2 linked regions of the Pelorhabdus rhamnosifermentans genome follow. The protein of the gene in region 1 binds, or shares a complex with, the protein of each later gene. Links are inferred from orthologs where the notes say so. Each region holds a gene or a part of one and is shown on either strand. Other genes may lie near its edges.

Region 1 (3,268 bases):
GAAGCGGCAGTGGAAGCCAAGGTTGATATGATTGTTTCACACCATCCTTTGATCTTTAAGGCCATCAAGCGGCTTGATACAAGTACGGTTTCAGGAAAAATAATGGAAAAACTAATGCAAGGGAATATTGCTGTTTTTTCTGCTCATACAAATCTCGATTGTGCCGTAGGTGGTGTGAATGATATACTCGCACAAATGCTTCATTTACAAGATATTCAGCTGTTAACAGTGAATCGTTCGGAAAAATTGGTAAAATTTGTTGTTTTTGTTCCGAAAGATTATGAACAGGTTGTTTTTGCAGCTATTACAAAAGCAGGTGCTGGCCATATTGGACGTTATAGTCATTGTACATTTGCATCATCTGGTACAGGCACTTTTCTTCCTCTGGAGGATACCCATCCTTTTATTGGTCGGCAGGGATCACTTGCTAGAGTCGATGAAATGCGTATGGAGACGATTTTGCCTGAAAGACTTATAATCCCTGTTCTTGAAGCCATGCATGCAGTTCATCCTTATGAAGAAGTGGCTTATGATCTTTACCCGCTTTATAATCAGCTTCAGACTACCGGTTTAGGCCGGATAGGGACAATTCAACCTGTTTCTTTGCGGAATTTTTCTCAACAAGTAAAGCAACTGCTACACACCGATGTAGTGAGCATGGTAGGGCGGTCGGACCAAATGATTCATACTGTGGCTGTGTGTGGCGGCAGTGGTGCTGATTTAATTAAACAGGCTAAGAAAAACGGCGCAGATGTTTTTGTTACAGGCGATGTGAAATATCATGATGCTTTAGATGCAGCGGCCCTTGATTTGGCGATTATTGATGCGGGCCATTATCCAACGGAGCAGCCTGTTGTGGCTCGGTTGTCTCAATATTTGAGTGAGAAATTTCCGCTTCTCGAAGTAAAATCAAATATTTCCCAGAAAAATATTTTTCAATTGTGTTGACGATTGCTCCATGTTAAGATATAATAAGATTCTGCGTCATGAGTATGAAAAGTGATCGCGAGTGTCTGACGGCATTCGAGGAAAGTCCGAGCTCCGTAGGGCAGGGTGCTGGATAACGTCCAGCGAGGGTGACCTTAGGGAAAGTGCCATAGAAATGTAAACCGCCGACTTTCGTCGGTAAGGATGGAACGGTGCGGTAAGAGCGCACCAGCAATTAGGTGACTAATTGGCTTGGTAAACCCCACCTGGAGCAAGACCGAATAGGGAAGGGATGAAGTTGCCCGCAGAACCTTCCGGGTTGTGTCGCTAGAGTCAACAGGTAACTGTTGGCGTAGATAGATGATCATTGCCGCGTAAGCGGAACAGAACTCGGCTTAGTGATTACTCGTGTACGTGTTCCAATAAAGAAACCGCTGCTTGTCAGCGGCTTTTTTAATACATCAATAAGAATGCATCCATTAATATGATAGAAAAATCGTCGGGGCAATTTGTATATGATTGATATGCTGGGCAATTAATAATGACTTTTTGTTGACAAATTCAATGATATTTTTTACAATAACTGCATAGACTTGTTTTATCAGCTTACTTGTAAGCTGAAATGAATAGAGGAGGTAAAACAGATGGCTGTTGTTACTGTACATAATTTTGACGAGTTTACTGCATCAGTATTAAAGTCTGATAAACCTGTTCTTGTTGACTTTTGGGCATCTTGGTGTGGTCCTTGTAAAATGATTGCGCCGGAAGTTGAGTCCATTGCAACATCTTATGAAGGAAAGGCTGTTGTCGCAAAGGTCAATGTAGACGAAGTTGCTGATCTGTCGGGAAAATATAATGTCATGAGTATCCCCACTTTGCTCGTTTTTAAAGGTGGGCAAGAAATTAATCGCCTTGTTGGTTTTAAGCCGGGATCAGAACTTGCAGCTGCACTCGATGCTGCACTGTAAGGGTCATGCGAAAAAGCCTCTGCTGAAGCAGAGGCTTTTTCGACAATATCAGAAAGTATTCATTAAAAGGATCTGAATCATATGGACAACGAAGGGAGGGGAATTTATGATTATTTCTTGGAATACAACGCAAGCCTGTAACCTTCATTGTCGTCATTGCTATCGTGACGCAGGGTCGAAATATGCTGATGAATTAACAACAGCCGAAGGAAAAAAACTACTAAGTGAGATGGCACGAGCTGGTTTTAAAATTATTATTTTAAGTGGCGGCGAGCCTCTTATGCGCCCGGATATATATGAGCTTATTTCCCATGCACGATCGATTGGTACTCGGCCTGTTCTTGGCACGAATGGGGTGCTTATTACGCCTGATGTGGCTAAACGTCTTAAAAAAGCGGGCCTTGCTGTGGCGGGAATTAGCTTGGACAGCTGTGATCGTGATCAACATAATCATTTTCGTCAGTCAGCGATGGCCTGGGACAGTACAGTTGCTGGAATGAAAGCCTGCAGGGAAGTGGGTCTTAAATTTCAGGTTCATACGACAGTGATGGACTGGAATGCTTCTGAAGTGACGGATATTACCGATTTTGCCGTTAAGCAAGGTGCTATTGCTCACCATGTGTTTTTTTTAGTACCCACGGGACGCGGAAAGGAAATTGAAAATATGACACTGAAAGCTCAGCAGTATGAAGCGTTGTTGACGCGTATTCTTACAAAGCAGTCTGAAGTGCCTATTGAATTAAAACCGACTTGTGCGCCGCAGTTTATGCGTATTGCTAAGCAAAAAAATATTCCCACGCGTTTTACAAGAGGTTGTCTGGCGGGTATTGCCTATTGTGTCGTTATTCCAAGTGGGTTTGTGCAGCCTTGTCCTTATTTGCCGATTAAAGTAGGCAATGTGAAGGACACGCCTTTTGATGAAATTTGGCAAAACAGTCCGCTCCTTGATGACTTGCGATTTAAGCCGTTGAAAGGTGGCTGCGGTCATTGTGGATATGATAAGATTTGTGGTGGGTGCCGGGCTCGGGCCTATTATTACTCGCAGGGCGACTATCTCGCCGAAGAGCCTTGGTGTGAATATGGGCGTTAAAAGCAGGAATTGTTTTTTTTAGCACGAAAAGAACTAACTGGTTCTCCTTTTCCACTGACCATTGTTGTGAGCCGCTTTTTTTGTTTTCGACATCTGGCTGTTGAAGGGTGGAATTTGATTTGACATAGTTTGTTCTATTACCTCATATTGTTAGTGAGGTGATAGGTGTGTATAGTAAAAATTTACAAATTATTATGACGTTAAAAACAGAACCCGAGTCTTTTAATGTGGAAGATTGTCGTGTGAATGCTGAAGGAGAAAATGAGCTGCTTATTACCTTTTT
Region 2 (3,211 bases), on another replicon or contig:
ACCTGTGGTGTCTGAACCAATAAATTTCTGAAAAAGATTATAAAAAGAGGTGACTGCGATGACGGAAAAGCGACTAGATTTTTTTGAACGATATTTAAGCATTTGGGTATTTATTTGTATTGTCATCGGTATCCTGTTCGGTAAAATGTTTCCGGGATTAGTGACTACTTTGAGTCAAATGGAAATAAGCCACGTTAATTTGCCGATTGCTGTACTCATTTGGTTGATGATTTATCCGATGATGCTAAAAATTGACTTTTCGGCGATACTAAAAGTCGGAGAGAAACCAAAGGGAATTTTTATTACACTGTTTGTGAACTGGATTATCAAGCCCTTTAGCATGGCTTTCCTTGGGTGGTTATTTTTTAAAAACCTTTTTTTACCATTTATAGGAACGGATTTAGCCAATCAATATGTTGCAGGCGTTATTATACTTGCAGCAGCCCCCTGCACGGCCATGGTATTTGTCTGGAGCTATCTTACTGATGGCGATTCCGCCTATACGCTTGTTCAGGTTGCGTTGAACGACTTAATTATGCTGCTTTTGTTTGCACCAATCGTCATGTTTTTGCTAGGTGTTTCGAACATTGTTGTTCCGAAAGATGTTCTCTTTATGTCGGTAGTCCTTTATATTGTCATCCCGTTAGTTGCTGGATATTTTACGCGGCGGTTCTTGCTTGGTACTAAAGGCGAAGCATGGTTTCATACTCGTTTTTTGGCTCCTCTAAAACCAGTCACGATCATAGCACTTTTGGCTACGCTCATCATTATTTTTGCTTTTCAGGGTGAAGTTATTTTAGGCAACTGGTTTAATATTATTTTAATTGCCATTCCGATCACCATTCAGGTGTATTTCAACTCTTCTCTCGCGTATTTTTTAGCTAAATATTTTAAAGTACCGCACTGTATAGCAGCTCCGGGAGCTCTGATCGGTGCCAGCAATTTCTTTGAACTTGCCGTAGCCGTTAGTATCTCCTTGTTTGGATTAACGTCAGGCGCCACCCTGGCCACTGTTGTCGGCGTATTGGTTGAAGTTCCTGTCATGCTATCGGTGTGCAATTTTTGCAATCGAACGAAGCATTGGTTTGATAAGGAAAAATTGATAAAATAACAGAATAGGGGCAAACGGACAGCCAGTGGCTGTCCGCACTATTTGTCTCTGATTGGAGGAATAACATTGAAAGAAAAAGTTCTATTTCTTTGTACACATAATTCGGCAAGATCGCAGATGGCCGAAGCGTTGTTACGCGCTCTAAAAGGAGATCGCTATGAGTCATTTAGTGCAGGAACTTTACCTGGAAAACTTAATCCTTATGTTGTTAGAGCCATGGCAGAGATGGGAGTGGATTTATCTAGCCATTACGCTAAAAGTTTGAATCAATTTCTTCATGATGATTTTGATTATATTGTTACTGTTTGTGATCATGCCCAAGAAAGTTGTCCCTATTTTCCTGGAGGAAGAAAGAAAATACACCAAAGTTTTGCCGATCCATCTAGTTTTACAGGAACAGATGATGAAATTATGGAAGGAGTACGACGTGTTAGAGATGAAATAAAAGAATGGATCATGACTGCATTTAAATAAAGCCTATCGCTTGATAAATTCGATAAGGAGATACAACTGTTATGTGCAATAGATGTGAACGCGTGGTAATTATTACAGGAGCAGCATCAGGAATTGGGAAAGTCCTATCCATGACTTCGGCAAATAACGGTTATCATGTTTTTTTATTTGATCGTGATGAGGATAAGCTGGTACAAGCCGTTCGTGATGAATTGACAACTGATAAAGCTGATTTTTTTGTCGGCGATGTTACTATAAAGAGCGACGTTGATGCGGCACTGGAAAGATGTATTGAAAAATTCGGTCGTGTTGATGCATTAGTTTCTAATGCGGGTATAATGGAAAAAGCAGAGTTTCTTGAAATGACGGAAGATCAATGGAATAAAACAATGGATGTGAACTTAAAAGGAACCTTCCTTTGGGGGCAGACAGCGGCCAAATGGATGGTTGAGAATCATCAAAGTGGTAGCATCGTAAATATTGCTTGTATGAGGGCTAGTCTTGTAGGAAAGCGTATGGCGGCATATGCAGCGTCAAAGGCTGGCGTTCGAACGCTAACTAAAGCAATGGCTGTTGAATTAGCTCCTTATCAAATAACTGTTAATGCAATTGAACCAGGCAGGACTTCTACCGATCTTTTAAAAAAACATATTACCGATATTAATGGGGAAGCTTTACGCCAAAAACTTATTCCGCTTGGAAGATTTGCTATGCCCGAGGAAATCGCTCAAACAGTACTCTTCTTAATTTCTGAGCAGGCAAAATATATTACGGGAGCATCTATTCCTGTAGATGGTGGATATAGTATTGCAAAGGATTAACATTTGTTTATGTATACTTATTATTGTAAGAGACTGCGATGAATTATCAAAATATTTTAAACTACCGTGATGTTTATCACGGCAGTTTTTTTTGTCTTATTATATAATCAGATTGTTAAAATTTGAACTAGAAGAAGTCGCTTATGTATTTGGAGAAGCTGATATTTCTATAATCTTAGTCTTGTCCATTAGAAGATACGGTTGCTGCAATTCTTTTCATTGCCATTCCAAATGCACATATCAAAAAAGAAAGAGGTGTAAACATGGGCTATTGTCTAGACAAGGATGGATTCAATCAGGTATTAAATGAATGGTCGAAAGAATATATCGTCTATGCTCCCAAGCTTTTTAAGGGTGGGGGGAATTTCTCGGATACTGATCGCATCCGTTACGGAGAAATCCATACAGTTGAAGAAATTATTTTTGACCGTAAATCGGATTACTCGTTTAAGGAGGTATTGCTGCCTTTGTCGCAGACGTTGTTCTTTTTTACCGAGAATATGGTAAAAGAAGCTGATTTTCCGAAAAAAGGGGCAGTTATTTTATTGCGCAGCTGCGATCTTAATGCTGTGAAGCGGCTGGATGCAATTTATCTTGAAAACGGCTCTGAAGATTACTATTATAAACGCCTGCGGGATAAAGTAAAGTTTATCTTGATTGGCTGTGAGCATTCCTTTGAAAACTGTTTTTGTGTCGACATGGGAACCAACAGCGTCGACAGTTATGATGCTTACCTTGAATTTAAGAACGGTGAAATATTTGTGGATAATCATAATGATGCGTGGAAAACATTATTTACTGCGCATAGTATTGGAACGCCTGCTGT

The links.
Region 2: the proteins of trxA (region 1) and Ga0466249_RS07210 are in contact, whole or in part, in an NMR structure (PDB 2IPA), measured with the Bacillus subtilis proteins. The link is inferred for Pelorhabdus rhamnosifermentans from one-to-one orthologs.

Annotation. Positions count from the first base shown.
Region 1 is NZ_JAHGVE010000009.1:133,612-136,879, forward strand. What follows is about bases 296-3,233. They hold trxA (thioredoxin), read left to right. Parts: upstream 296-1,571; coding sequence 1,572-1,895; downstream 1,896-3,233. Other genes in these bases: Ga0466249_RS12785 (Nif3-like dinuclear metal center hexameric protein), read left to right, coding at 296-948; nirJ2 (putative heme d1 biosynthesis radical SAM protein NirJ2), read left to right, coding at 2,002-2,985; Ga0466249_RS12805 (hypothetical protein), read left to right, coding at 3,153-3,233. Outside these bases: more of Ga0466249_RS12785, read left to right, coding at 1-295; more of Ga0466249_RS12805, read left to right, coding at 3,234-3,268. UniProt on the Bacillus subtilis protein: Participates in various redox reactions through the reversible oxidation of its active center dithiol to a disulfide and catalyzes dithiol-disulfide exchange reactions.
Region 2 is NZ_JAHGVE010000004.1:227,740-230,950, forward strand. What follows is about bases 1-2,881. They hold Ga0466249_RS07210 (arsenate reductase ArsC), read left to right. Parts: upstream 1-1,177; coding sequence 1,178-1,585; downstream 1,586-2,881. Other genes in these bases: Ga0466249_RS07200 (ArsR/SmtB family transcription factor), read left to right, coding at 1-15; arsB (ACR3 family arsenite efflux transporter), read left to right, coding at 59-1,111; Ga0466249_RS07215 (SDR family NAD(P)-dependent oxidoreductase), read left to right, coding at 1,627-2,385; asrA (anaerobic sulfite reductase subunit AsrA), read left to right, coding at 2,649-2,881. Also shown: more of asrA, read left to right, coding at 2,882-3,211. UniProt on the Bacillus subtilis protein: Catalyzes the reduction of arsenate [As(V)] to arsenite [As(III)]. In vitro, can dephosphorylate para-nitrophenyl phosphate (pNPP).